One region of the Rhizobium sp. ZPR4 genome, then DNA from elsewhere that is predicted to be linked to it. Evidence: riboswitches for the same ligand, from Rfam matches in the RefSeq annotation. Region 1 holds a riboswitch; each other region holds the start of a gene.
What was found. A riboswitch is a leader RNA that binds a small molecule or an ion and turns the genes downstream of it on or off. The one in region 1 is predicted to bind cobalamin.
Positions count from the first base shown of each region.

Region 1 (3,214 bases):
GACCTCAGGGCCGCAGCAGAAGATCGTCCGATCCATGAAATCGGGCGCCAGCAGGCCGATCTTTGCTTTATCGATGCGGCCCTTCAAGCCGGACCAGAGATCGGTGCGGCCACAGCCTTCGACGATGAAGCCGAGATTGAGGTTCGGCATAAAGCGCGCAAGATATTCGAGCTCGGAGCGGAAGATGATATCGGCCGGGCTGCGAGAACAGTTGACGAAGGTGATATCCGACAGCGGTGCGATATCGGACATGTAGCGCGTCATCGACATCATCGGCGTGATGCCGGAGCCGGCGGAAACGAAGAGGTACTTCTCGCCGGGATGGCGGATATGGCTGAAATCGCCGAGCGGGCCGAACGCCTTGATGCGCATGCCGGGCTTCAGGTTCTCGAACATCCAGCGCGTGCCGACGCTGTCCTTCTGCGCCTTCACCGTCACCGCGACAGAGAAGGGCCGCGACGGCGTCGATGATAGCGTATAGGTGCGCATGACGGGCTCCGGAGCCGTCGGCAGCTCCAGCGTCACGAACTGGCCCGGCAGATAGCGGAACCAGTTGTCCTTGTCGGACCCGAATGTGAAGGTCATCACATCGGGTGCTTCGGGTGTCACCGAGAGACATTCGAGCACATGCTGCCTGTCATTCCAGGGCTGCATCTGGTCGAGGTGGCGATGCGAAAGAGAGACGGCCATGTTCATGCTCAGGCAACCGCCGACAGCTTGGCCTGGTCGCCCTGCAGCCGGTTGATCATGAAAGTCGTGTACCATTCGACGAACTGCATGACGCCACCTTCATGGATTTCCGAATAGGGACCTGGTTCATAGGCCGGCGAGCGGATGCCGAAGGCATTTTCCTCGACGATACGGCGGTCCTGGTCGTTGGTTTCGGTCCAGACGTGGGTCAGCTCTTCGAGATTGTAGTCGACGCCTTCCACGGCATCCTTGTGAACAAGCCACTTCGTGGTGACGGCTGTTTCCTCGGCGCTGATCGGCAGGACGCGGAAGGAGATCGCGTGGTCGCCGAGGATGTGGTTCCACGTCGTCGGGTAATGGAACAATAGCATGGTGCCGATGCCGTTGATCGTCACGTCGGGCGAGAGCGGCCGCCTGACGGCATTCTGGCCGGACATGGTGTAGCTTTCCGCACCTTCGATCAGCGGCATGCGGGCCGTGCGGAACTGTCCGTCCGGCGAGAGCTTGAATTCGCTCGGCAGGCCTGCGGCTTCGCAGCGTTGCCAGTGCTCGGCGATGACGGGATCGTTCAGCGCACCCTGTACGCCGGTCACGGTCGGCGCTTCCGGGAAAGTGCGGCAAAGCTCGGGGTGATTGGCCGCGCAATGATAGCATTCGCGGTTGTTTTCCCAGACGAGCTTCCAGTTGCCCTTCTCGATGATGGTGCTCTGGAAGGCGACCTTGGCTTCGCTGATGCGGTGCGGCGCCATATAAGGCTCGATCGAGGCGCGGACCGAGGCGAAATCCGGAGCGTTCTGTGCCAGGCAGATGAAGATGTAGCCGCCGACGCTTTCGCAATGAACCGGCTTCAGCGAATGCTGGCTCTTGTCGAAATCCTCGGCCATCTGACGGGCGAAAAGCAGCGAGCCATCGAGCTCATAGGTCCACTGGTGATAGGGGCAGACGAGTTTTGCCGAGGAGCCGCGCTCGGTCGTGCAGACCCGCGAGCCGCGATGGCGACAGCTATTGTGGAAGGCGCGGATGACCTGATCGCGGCCGCGGACGATGACGACGGGATAGTCGCCGATCTGGACGGTGAAGTAGTTGCCCGCGCGCGGCACTTCGCAATCATGGCCGATGAACAGCCAGTCACGATAGTAGATCGTCTCCATGTCGAGCTTGAAGTAGTCCGGATCGGTGTAGAAGGGTTGCTCCAGGCTCAAGCCTGTCCGGTGGTTCTTCAATTGCCGCAGAACTTTGCTGCCGATGTCCATTTGCCTATCCTTAGCAGTACCAGGAGGCGGGCAAAGGACATGCGTGGCCGGTTGGGAGCGGCCAAAAGCAATGTCCCGACCACCCGCCGCGGTCAGTAAACCTTATGCGCCCAAGGCTGGTTTCCGGGCTCTGGAGCGGCCCTGTTTCCAGAACCCCATGGCACCTTCCCAGGCCGATCGACCCAGTGGCTTTATTCGCCATGCCTCACTCCACCACCGTTGCGGGGGCAGCGCCGGATTTTGACCGGCTTCCCAATTCTCCGTCTCCCTAGCAGACGGCACCTTGAGATTGATGGCATCATAGCTCTCGGCTCCGCCAGCCGCTGCGCTGCAATGCGACATCGGCTCCGAAATTGACGACAGGCGAAACGGAACGCCAAGATGGCTCCGTGAAGAGGCATTATCGAAAGACAATTCAATCGCTTATGCGGCTACATCAAAATGCGGACATGCAGCCCATCCGCACCCGAATGATGACGCTTTATCCTGAATGCGACAGAGCCGTTATCAACGGGGCGCTTGGGTGGCGGAAAGCGCCAGCAGCGCAGCCATGGCGCGCTCCGCATCGGCAGCCGGAACGAAGATGTGATCATGATAATAGCCGGCGACAACATTGGCGCTAATACCCTCATTTCCAAGGGCCGTGGCGAAGGCCGCAGTAAGCCCGACCGCCTCCAGGGACGAGTGAACTTCAAGCGTGATCATGCGCATGGCGGGAGTGGCCGGAAATCCCGCTTTGCGGGCCGCCTCCAGCGAAAGGATCAGCGTCACTCCCTCCTTTTCCCGGAACAGCCCGATCGGGTCTAGATGCCAATGATCGGCCAATACCGGCGCCGGCACACTGCAATAGACGAATTCGCCCTCGGCGAGATTTGGTTTCATGCCGGACAGAAGCTGCTTGAGATCGATAACTCCAGGCATGTTTGTCTGTCTCCCAAAAGGTGCGGCGTCTCAAAATGGTTAAGCCCGGCTCAAGCTATTCCATCTACCATGCCGTCCAGAGACGTCTAAAGCGAGATCCGGCATGGCCAAACTCAGGTATTTCGACGCTGGGAAGCCCGCCGAGCCCGAACCGGCGCCACCGGTATCGACAACGGGCTACAGCGAATTCCTGCGCACGGGCCGCATCAACCGCAACAGGCCGCACTGGCTTGCGGAAGAACGGGACTATATCAGCCATGAGCAGGTGGCGGTGCGCACGGCGCAAAAGCTTAGGGATGCCGGCGAAAAGACACATGACCGGCTCAACAGCTTCCACAAATCAATCCGTT
Region 1 is NZ_CP157967.1:465,359-468,572, reverse strand. Features, by position in the region: gene ABOK31_RS02245 (hybrid-cluster NAD(P)-dependent oxidoreductase) at 1-696, opposite strand, end outside; gene ABOK31_RS02240 (aromatic ring-hydroxylating dioxygenase subunit alpha) at 699-1,943, opposite strand; cobalamin riboswitch at 2,040-2,244, opposite strand; gene ABOK31_RS02235 (ACT domain-containing protein) at 2,451-2,864, opposite strand; gene ABOK31_RS02230 (DUF6656 family protein) at 2,968-3,214, shown strand, end outside.

Region 2 (3,214 bases), on a different replicon from region 1:
TTCAGACTATCAGTGTACCGCTCCCGATCCGCCGGCCGCAACGATAGCAAAGGGCTTCCCCTCGACGGGAATGCTGCGGACTTCCTTCAGCGATTGGTTATCGACCATACGAACGAGGCTGTGGCGCGGATCGGTAATGGCGATAAGATTGCCGGCAACGGCCAATCGCGGCCGCGGATCGCGCCAGTGGCCATCCTTGCTGTAGGGTTCGGTGACGGTCTCGGATTTCACGATCATGCCTTTCACGACATCGAGGATATGCAGATTGCCGTCCTCGGTGAGAATGTAGGCGATCTGCGGCTTTGCCGGATCGAGTATGAAGTCGACCCGTCGTGTCGGCAGTTCGATCAGCTTATAGGGTTGGTCAGCATTGTCCGGATCGATCAATACAAGGTTCTGCTCGCCATAATTGCCGAGGAAGAATTGCATGGACGTGCCGCCGAGTAATGCCGAAACCTTGCCCTTCGGCAGGGAGGAGCCATAGGCGAGCATCTCGATCTTCGGGCCGTCGATGCCGCCGGGGCGGGCGATCAGGACGCCTTCCTCGCAGCCGAAGGCGACTAGGCGCGCCGATGTTGCCTCGCCGTGTAAGCCGGTGCAATGCTCGATCTTGCCGACCTGTGTGCCCTTTCGGTCCAGCACGCGCAAGCCGAGGCGTGGCGGCAACTCGCCTTCCTTGACGCGAGCCTCCATGTTCGGCACCGACACAAGAAGATGGTTGCCCATCGGAACGGCAACGCCATGGTGGGCGGCGATCGTTTGGAATGAACGAATATCGGGTTTGCCTTCGGCAAGTCCGCCCTCGGACAGGAGATCGAACTTGTCGTCGCGGTCGTAAAAGATCGCCACATCGTTGCCGTGCGTCACCACATGCCCCGGCTTGTCGCCCTTGATCGGTGTCCGGAGCAGTTTCGGATCGGAAAGTTCGATATCGCGATGTTCGCCGTGGTCGGAGAGGGCGATGCCTGTCGCAATCGCATGGACCACATTCTTTTCACCTTGCACGGCAAAGATAGTGCGGCCGGACTGGCTGAGCGAGAGGGCAGCGTAACCGTCAATGTCGAACCGGGCGATTTCCTTGCCATTCGTGGCGTCGATCGCACGGACGATCGGCAGGCTGTGATCGGCGACGAATAGCCGCCAGCTTTCCGCCTCGTTTTCGTCGTCTGCAAACGACGAAAAGGGAAACAGCAAGGCGCAAGCCAGCGATGAGGCTGCAAGCAGGATACCAGAGCTTGTGTTTGGCATGAAAAATCCTTTATGTAATAACATTACGTCGACAACGTAATAAAGTAACCTTGCGTTTGTCTAGCCCCTCCATGCTCGCGTCGGGCGAGATTGTCGGAGCCTATCAACATCGAAATTGGCTTGAGGCTATCGAAGCAGTTGACGCAATTTTAACTGAAGATACTATATGTAGTGTTCGAGGTTCTTCTGATTCGCAAGAATTGGAGGCTAAGATGGGAATCCGGTCGGTGAACATGATGATCGCCAAGCCGGAGCTGCCCCCGCAACTGTGAGCGGTGAGCATTCGTTTGATGACGTCACTGAGGCTATGAGCCTTGGGAAGGCAGGACGAATGTTATGACCCGCGAGCCAGGAGACCTGCCTTGAGCATTGACGTCCACGGGCGGGGTGTCCGGCTGGCGAGCGATGGTCCATGCGGCATGATAGCCGCCGTCGCTTCCTCGAAAACCCCGCATCAATAACTTCGGGGTGAAGTGCATGTTCCTGAGTATCCATAGTCGCCCGCGCGAATGACGGCCGCTTAATGCGTCCGGCAGCCGCCTAGGTTTGCCCCTTTTTCACTCCGCCGAGCGGGAGTCGTCTGACGCCCGAACGACTTTCTATGCCCATTCATACGAGGATATCTCATGAGCATCACCGTCTACAGCAAGCCCGCCTGCGTCCAGTGCACCGCCACGACCCGCGCCCTCGATCGCCAGGGCATCGATTACACCATCGTCGACGTATCGGCCGATGCCGCAGCCTATGAGCTGGTGCAGGGCCTCGGCTATCGTCAGGTTCCGGTTGTCGTTGCCGGCGAACTGCATTGGGCCGGCTTCCGTCCCGACATGATCAGCGCTCTCGCTTAAGGATCCTGGCGGTGGGCGAGATTGTCTATTTCTCCAGCCGATCGGAAAACACTCATCGCTTCGTTGCCAAGCTTGCATTGCCGGCCACGCGTATCCCGCTTGCCGCGGGGAACGAGCTTCGCGCGACTTCACCCTATGTCCTGATCGTCCCAACCTATTGCGGTGAAGGTGGCAAGGGGGCCGTGCCCAAGCAGGTAATCCGCTTCCTCAACGATACGGGCAACCGTTTAAATATCCGCGGGGTCATCGCCGCGGGCAACAGCAACTTCGGCGCGACCTATGGGATCGCCGGCGACATCATCTCTGTCAAATGCCAGGTGCCGTATCTCTATCGGTTCGAGCTTCTGGGCACGGATGAGGATGTCGCCAATGTCAGACACGGATTGGAACGATTTTGGACACGCTAAGCTCTTCTTTGTCGCGGGATGCGGGCGAAAAACCGCAGAGCACGTTTTCTCATCCCGCGAGCGACCGATCCGCGAAAGTCACGGAAACGGCGCTGGACTATCACGCCCTCAACGCCATGCTGAACCTCTATGACGAGCACGGAAAGATCCAGCTCGACAAGGATCGAATGGCGGCCAAGCAATATTTCCTCCAGCACGTCAACCAGAACACGGTCTTCTTCCATAACCTTAGAGAAAAGCTCGATTATCTGGTAACGGAGGGCTATTACGAGCAGGAGGTGCTCGACCAATATTCCTTCAATTTCGTGCGCGATCTCTTCGATCACGTCTATGCGAAGAAGTTCCGCTTCCCGACCTTCCTCGGCGCCTTCAAGTATTACACTAGCTATACGCTGAAGACCTTCGACGGAAAGCGCTATCTTGAGCGCTACGAAGACCGTATCTGCATGGTGGCGATGACGCTGGCCGGCGGAAACGAGCAGCTCGCCCGCAATCTCGTCGACGAGATCATCTCCGGCCGTTTCCAGCCGGCAACGCCGACTTTCCTCAATGCCGGCAAGAAGCAGCGCGGTGAGCTGGTCTCCTGCTTCCTGCTGCGCGTCGAAGACAATATGGAGTCTATCGGCCGGGCCATCAATTCCGCGCTGCAACTGTCCAAGCGCGGCGGTGGCGTGGCACTGTCTCTCACGAATATTCGCGAGGCCGGTGCGC
Region 2 is NZ_CP157968.1:191,232-194,445, reverse strand. Features, by position in the region: gene ABOK31_RS20430 (hypothetical protein) at 10-1,248, opposite strand; cobalamin riboswitch at 1,410-1,628, shown strand; gene nrdH (glutaredoxin-like protein NrdH) at 1,875-2,096, shown strand; gene nrdI (class Ib ribonucleoside-diphosphate reductase assembly flavoprotein NrdI) at 2,108-2,503, shown strand; gene nrdE (class 1b ribonucleoside-diphosphate reductase subunit alpha) at 2,620-3,214, shown strand, end outside.
Region 2: it holds a riboswitch for cobalamin, as region 1 does, so the genes downstream of both, nrdH (glutaredoxin-like protein NrdH) here and ABOK31_RS02240 (aromatic ring-hydroxylating dioxygenase subunit alpha) in region 1, are expected to answer to the same signal.

Region 3 (3,214 bases), 1.3 Mb from region 1:
CACGTCATGCTCGGCGATCACGCCCTTCAACGCATCGACAAAGGCTGCAGAGTCGGCAATCGGGCCGAGTTCGACGACGAAGCTATCGAATTCGTCGTGGTCGTGCGGCGTGCCGTCCTCATGCTCCAGCTCGTGATGCGATTTGCGGTTGACGATATCGTCTTCCGTGCCGATGCCGAGACCGAGCAGAACTGCGGCCGGCACGTCGCCGTTCTTCGCTTCGATGATCGTCGGCTTGCGGGCGGTGCGCGAGGCAACCTCGGCGCGGACACGGCCAAGCCCGTCGTCGTCGATCAGATCGGTCTTGTTGAGCACGATCAGATCGGCGCAAGTCAGCTGATCCTCGAAAAGCTCCTCGATCGGGCTTTCGTGATCGAGCGAGTCGTCCTCGACACGGCGGGCTTCCACAGCGTCGTGATCGTCGGCGAAACGCCCGGCGGCAACGGCAGCGCTATCGACCACGGTGATGACGCCATCGACGGTGACGTGGGTGCGAATGTCGGGCCAGTTGAAGGCGGCGACCAGCGGCTGCGGCAGCGCAAGACCGGAGGTTTCGATTACGATATGATCCGGACGCGCATCGCGCTCCAAAAGCTTCGTCATGGTCGGAATGAAATCGTCGGCGACGGTGCAGCAGATGCAGCCGTTGGTCAGCTCGATGATATCGTCTTCGGTGCAGTTCTCCGCGCCGCAGCCCTTCAGCACGTCCCCGTCGACGCCGAGATCGCCGAACTCGTTGATGATCAAAGCGATCTTCTTGCCGCCGGCATTCTGCAGGAGGTTGCGGATCATCGTCGTCTTGCCGGCTCCCAGGAAGCCGGTGATGACGGTGGCGGGAATCTTTTCCTGGTTCATATGGATCAACCCTTCATTTTCAGCGGCAGGCCCGCTGCGATAAAATAAACTTCGGCGCTCGCCGCCGCGACCATCTGGTGCAGGCGGCCGGCATGATCGCGAAATTCGCGCGCCATGCGATTTTCCGGCACGATGCCGAGACCAACTTCGTTGGATACGAAAACGAGCCGCGATCGTGCCCGTGGCAGAAATTCGGCGAGAGCGGCAAACTCCGCCGCCATGTCACGCTCCGCCATCATCAGATTGGTGACCCAGAGCGTCAGGCAGTCGACAAGCACGGCTCGCCCCTCGGCGTCGATGGCGGCGAGCCGCGCGACGAGGTCGATCGGCTCCTCATGCGTCTGCCAGAGATCGCCGCGGTCGGCACGATGTTGTGTAATGCGTTCGCGCATCTCATCGTCCCACGCCTGACCTGTCGCCACATAGTGACGCTCGAGGCCGGTATCCGAAACCAGAGATTCTGCGAATCTGGATTTGCCGGAACGCGCGCCACCGAGGACGAAAATGGCTCGGGAAATCGAAGACGACATGCGCTACGCCCGCTCCCACAGAAAAACGAGGGTTGGCAGCACGCAGCTGAAACCGGAAAACGGGCGCCTACACGCCGAAAACTCATCTTGTGCCACGACAACCTCCGTGCTGGCAGCGGAACTCTCGTCCCAGAACAGGCTCTGCGCCCGGCACGCATGGCAGGTCTCCTGGCTCACGGATAAGGCGCCGCGACGGGGGCAGACCGAAACCGGTCGCCCCCGATCGTGCGCCAGCGGGTCTTTCTCGCCTTCCCGGCAATCCATCATGAAAAGGCGGACGATTCGTAGAATGAGAGGCGTCCAGCCCCGGTTGATCATGATGCCACGCCAGTGGCTTTTTCGATTTGCGCCTGCCCCGCCCCGTTCGCCCCATGCGAATCATCGACGAAATAGACTTCAAACCGAACGAAAGACCCTGACCGCTCTACAGTCGCGGGGTCGGCTGTGATGAGGACGCCCGGATTGGGTCCGTCCCGTCACATTCCCTTTTCATCCCATGCGGCGGATCGCCGCTCAGGAACCATTCGTTATGCCGCAATGATTAGGCTTTCACTTAGTTCAAGTCAATCAAGGGCATGGATGCGACCTTAGCCATCCTGATTGCGAAATCAGCTGAAAATTCCCATTAAGCCAGCGGTTTTTTTGCCGTATTTCTTTGATGTTAGAAGTTTATAGAGGGTAAGCCCTCATATTCGAGCAAAACCGTAACGTTCGCTTCCCATGTTGCAGAAATTCCAACCGCGACGCCTCGGCGTCTTCTCGGCCCTATTCGATCTCGGTCGCTTCAGGGCATTGCTGCGCCGTGGCGAATTGGGCCTTGTTTTCGCCGGCGCGCTGGTGGGAATAGCGTCCGGCTGCGCCGTAACCGCGATGAGCTATATCTCGCGCAAGCTTCACAGCCTCATCTACGGCATAACCGACTACGAACGCTTGAGTTCGGCGGCAATGGCGATTCCCGACAAATCGGTGTTGTTCATCGCCCCGATCGCTGGCGGAATCATCCTCGGCATACTGCTCTATATATTGTCGCGCACGCGCAAGAAGCCGATGGTCGACCCGATCGAAGCCAATGCGCTGCATGGCGGCCGCATGTCGCTCACGGACAGCATCATCGTCGCGGTGCAGAACCTGATCTCGAACGGCTTTGGAGCCTCTGTCGGGCTTGAAGCAGGTTACACACAGATCGCCGCCGGCATTGCCTCGAAATTCGGCTACAAGATGCAGATGCGGCGCGCCGATCTACGCATGCTCGTCGGCTGCGGCGCGGCCGGCGCTATCGCCGCCGCCTTCAATGCGCCGCTCACCGGCGCCTTCTACGCCTTCGAGTTGATCATCGGCAGCTATTCCATCCTCACGCTGACGCCCGTCGTCGTCTCAGCACTGATTTCAACGATGATCGCAAGGCTGCTTGCGGGCGACGACTTCGCCATCGATATCGATCATTTCGGCGCGATCGTCCCGGCAGACTATCTTCCAGCCATCCTGCTCGGCGCCTTCTGCGCCGGTATCGGCATCCTGATCATGCAGGGCGTCGCCTGGGTCGAAGAGCTGGCACGCAAGAGCTCCATCGCGCCGCCCTTCCGGCCCGCACTGGGCGGCCTGGTCGTCGGAACACTGGCGCTGATCTCGCCGCAGGTTCTTTCGGCCGGCCATGGCGCACTGCATCTCAATCTGTCTACGGACGTGACGCTGGGCGCCTTGGTGGGTCTATTCCTGCTGAAATCGCTCGCCTCGGCGATATCGATCGGCTCCGGTTTCAGAGGTGGACTGTTCTTCGCCTCGCTGTTCATGGGCGCGCTGCTCGGCAAGATCTTCGCCTATTGCGCCCC
Region 3 is NZ_CP157967.1:1,763,436-1,766,649, forward strand. Features, by position in the region: gene cobW (cobalamin biosynthesis protein CobW) at 1-855, opposite strand, end outside; gene cobU (bifunctional adenosylcobinamide kinase/adenosylcobinamide-phosphate guanylyltransferase) at 861-1,385, opposite strand; cobalamin riboswitch at 1,526-1,925, opposite strand; gene ABOK31_RS08700 (chloride channel protein) at 2,106-3,214, shown strand, end outside.
Region 3: it holds a riboswitch for cobalamin, as region 1 does, so the genes downstream of both, cobU (bifunctional adenosylcobinamide kinase/adenosylcobinamide-phosphate guanylyltransferase) here and ABOK31_RS02240 (aromatic ring-hydroxylating dioxygenase subunit alpha) in region 1, are expected to answer to the same signal.

Region 4 (3,214 bases), on a different replicon from region 1:
GGTCGGCATCCTGTCCATGGGCGATCCGATACAATGGATGCCGGGCGTTATTCAGGATGGCCGCTCGATCCTCCTTGTCCTTGCGCCGATCTATGGTGGCCTTCTGGGAACCATTGTCGCTGCAGCGATGATGGCTCTGTTTCGGTTTCTGGTCGGCGGTATGGGTGCGGTGGGCGGCGTTGCCGGTATCGTGATCGTTGCGATCGCGGGCTATGTGCTCAGCCTCCTGCCGCGGCAATGGACCGGCACGGGCTGGAGACGATCGGCCCTGTTCGGTCTGGCGACCTGCTCATCCCTCGTGGTTCTCTTCTTTCTGCCATGGGCGGTTGCGCGCGCTCTTCTCCTCTCGGCGACACTTCCGGTGACGACCGTCAATATACTCGGTGTCATGCTGCTATCGGATCTGCTGCAGCGGGAGCAATATCGCATCGGTATCCAACGCGCGCTGGAGAATGAAGCGAGCCTCGACCCGCTGACAAGACTGCCCAACCGCCGCGTATTGCAGCGCGAAGGCGATCGATGCAGCAAGGAAGCGGGCATGCGCCGCATTCCTTTCTCGATCATCATGCTCGATATCGATCACTTCAAGAAGATCAACGATAGCTGGGGGCATTCCTTCGGCGACACCGTCCTGGCACGAGTGGCTGATGTGATCCGGCAAACCGTGCGCAAGACCGATATCGCCGCCCGTTATGGCGGCGAGGAGATCGTGGTGCTGCTGCCGAACACGGATACGAGGGCCGCAGCTGCCGTCGCGGAGAAAATTCGCAGGGATATCGAGGGCACGACCCTGATGTTCGAGCAGGAAGCCGTTCACGTCACTGTCAGCATCGGCATCGCCTGCTCCCTTGAGCCGACCACGGATTTCAAGCATGTGCTCGAGGCCGCCGATAAGGCGCTCTATCGGGCGAAGGCGAGCGGAAGAAATCGGGTTGAGCTGGCCGAGGCCGCCTAGCCGCGCCCTGCCTTCGGCGATGAGCATGATGCTCTCTTTCTTTTTGCCATCCAAGCGTTCTTGACGAGAAGGCCCTGTCCGGAATAACTGAACGCGACGGTTCCCCAAGGAAGACTCCGCGGGGATTAATAGGGAACACGGTGAGGAAGACCCAAGAGGGACCTAGACCGTGGCTGCCCCCGCAAATGTAAGCGGATTGCCGATCATCCGGGAGTGACCTTTTTTAAGTTATCTCCCGAGGCTTAAAGCCATGCCACTGCAAGCAAGCTTGCGGGAAGGCGGATGATCGTCAGAGATCCGCAAGCCAGGAGACCTGCCGTCGATCACGATCCAATCAGCCGGGCGGGGATGCCCGGAAAGGACAGAGAATGATTGACCTGAGCCTTCGATATTATCCGACCTCTATCGGCCTTGATTGGGATCCTCGCAACCGGCGGCGGTCTTTCTCAGCGCGATCGTGCTGACACCGCCCAGTTTCCCTCTCCGATCGAGATCTTTCATGCGCCATTTTTTGACGACTATTACATTTGCACTTGGGCTGACCGGGTTTGCCGCCTCCAGTTTCGCCGCCACACAATATCCGCTCACCATCAATAATTGCGGCCAGAAGGTCACTTTCCAGAAGCTGCCGGCCAGGATCGTTTCGATCGGCCAGGGCATGACCGAAATCCTGCTCTCGCTCGGTCTGGCCGACAAGATCGCCGGCACCGCCGTCTGGGTCGGCCCGGTGCTGCCGCAATATGCCGAGGCGAACAGCAAGATCCCGCGGCTTGCCGATAATGATCCGAGCTTCGAATCCGTTGTTGGCAAGGAACCGGATCTCGTCGCCGCCGAATTCGAGTGGCATGTCGGCGCACAGGGCTCCGTCGGCAAGCGCGAGCAGTTTTCCGAACTCGGCATCAACACCTATATCGCGCCGACGGATTGCGTCGCCAAGGTCAACACCGATGGCGGCGACGGCGTGCGCAAGGAACTGTTCACGATGGACCTGGTCTATCAGGAGATCGACGAACTCGCGGAGATCTTCGATGTGAAAGATCGCGGCGATGCCTTGATCGCGGCCCTGAAGAAGCGCGAAGCGGATGCTGTCGCCTCGATTTCAGGCGCAAAGTCCAAGGATCTGCCGATTGTCTTCTGGTTTTCCAGCAAGGAAGTCAGCGGCGATGCCTTTATCGCCGGCAAGAACAGCGCGCCGGCCTATATCCTGAAGACGATCGGCGCCAAGAACGTCGTGACGACCGAGGAAGAATGGCCGCTCGTCGGCTGGGAGACCATCGCGCAGGCAAATCCGGCCGTGATCGTGATCGCCACCATGGACCGCCGCCGCTATGCCGCCGATGATCCGAAGGTCAAAGTCGATTTCCTCAAGAAGGATCCGGTCACCAGCCAGCTCGATGCCGTCAGGAACAAGCATTTCGTCATGATGGATGCGCAGTCGATGAACCCGACCATCCGCACCATCGACGGCATCGAAATCCTGGCCAAGGGCATCAAGTCCTTCGGCCTGGCGCAGTAAGATATGAGTCTCGTTGCGGAACGTCGGTCATGGTGGGCGCTTCTGGCGCTCGCCCTGGCTGCCATCATGATCCTGGCGTTCATGATCAGCCTTGCGGTGTCGATCGGCGAGATTTCCATCCCGCTGTCGACCACCGCCAAGGCGGTCTCGAACCGGATGTTCGGAACGAGTTTCGAGCTTAGCCGTATCCATCAGGGCATCGTCTGGGATTATCGGCTGAGCCGGGCGCTGGTCGCCGCCAGCACCGGCGCGGCGCTGGCGCTGAGCGGTGTGATCCTGCAGGCCTTGCTGCGCAATCCGCTTGCCGAACCCTATGTGCTCGGCATTTCGGCGGGGGCTTCGACCGGAGCGGTCTGCATCATGATCCTCGGGCTCGGCTACGGCATTCTGGGGCTTTCCGGCGGCGCTTTCATCGGTGCGGCCGTCGCCTTCCTCTTCGTCGGCCTGTTGGCCGCCGGTGTCGGCGGCACGAGCGAGCGCATCATTCTTTGCGGTGTTGCCGGTTCGCAGCTTTTCAACGCGCTCACCTCCTACATCGTCACCACCTCGGCCAATGCCGAGCAGGCAAGGGGCGTCATGTTCTGGCTGCTCGGCTCCTTGAGCGGTGTGCGCTGGCCGGACGTCTATCTTTCTGGGCCGGTCGCCATCATCGGCTTTGTCGTCTGCATGGCGCATGTGCGCGTGCTCGATGCCTTCATCTTCGGTACCGATGCGGCCGCCTCACTCGGCATTGCGGTCAGACG
Region 4 is NZ_CP157968.1:511,759-514,972, reverse strand. Features, by position in the region: gene ABOK31_RS21935 (diguanylate cyclase) at 1-955, shown strand, start outside; cobalamin riboswitch at 1,036-1,291, shown strand; gene ABOK31_RS21930 (ABC transporter substrate-binding protein) at 1,455-2,471, shown strand; gene ABOK31_RS21925 (iron ABC transporter permease) at 2,475-3,214, shown strand, end outside.
Region 4: it holds a riboswitch for cobalamin, as region 1 does, so the genes downstream of both, ABOK31_RS21930 (ABC transporter substrate-binding protein) here and ABOK31_RS02240 (aromatic ring-hydroxylating dioxygenase subunit alpha) in region 1, are expected to answer to the same signal.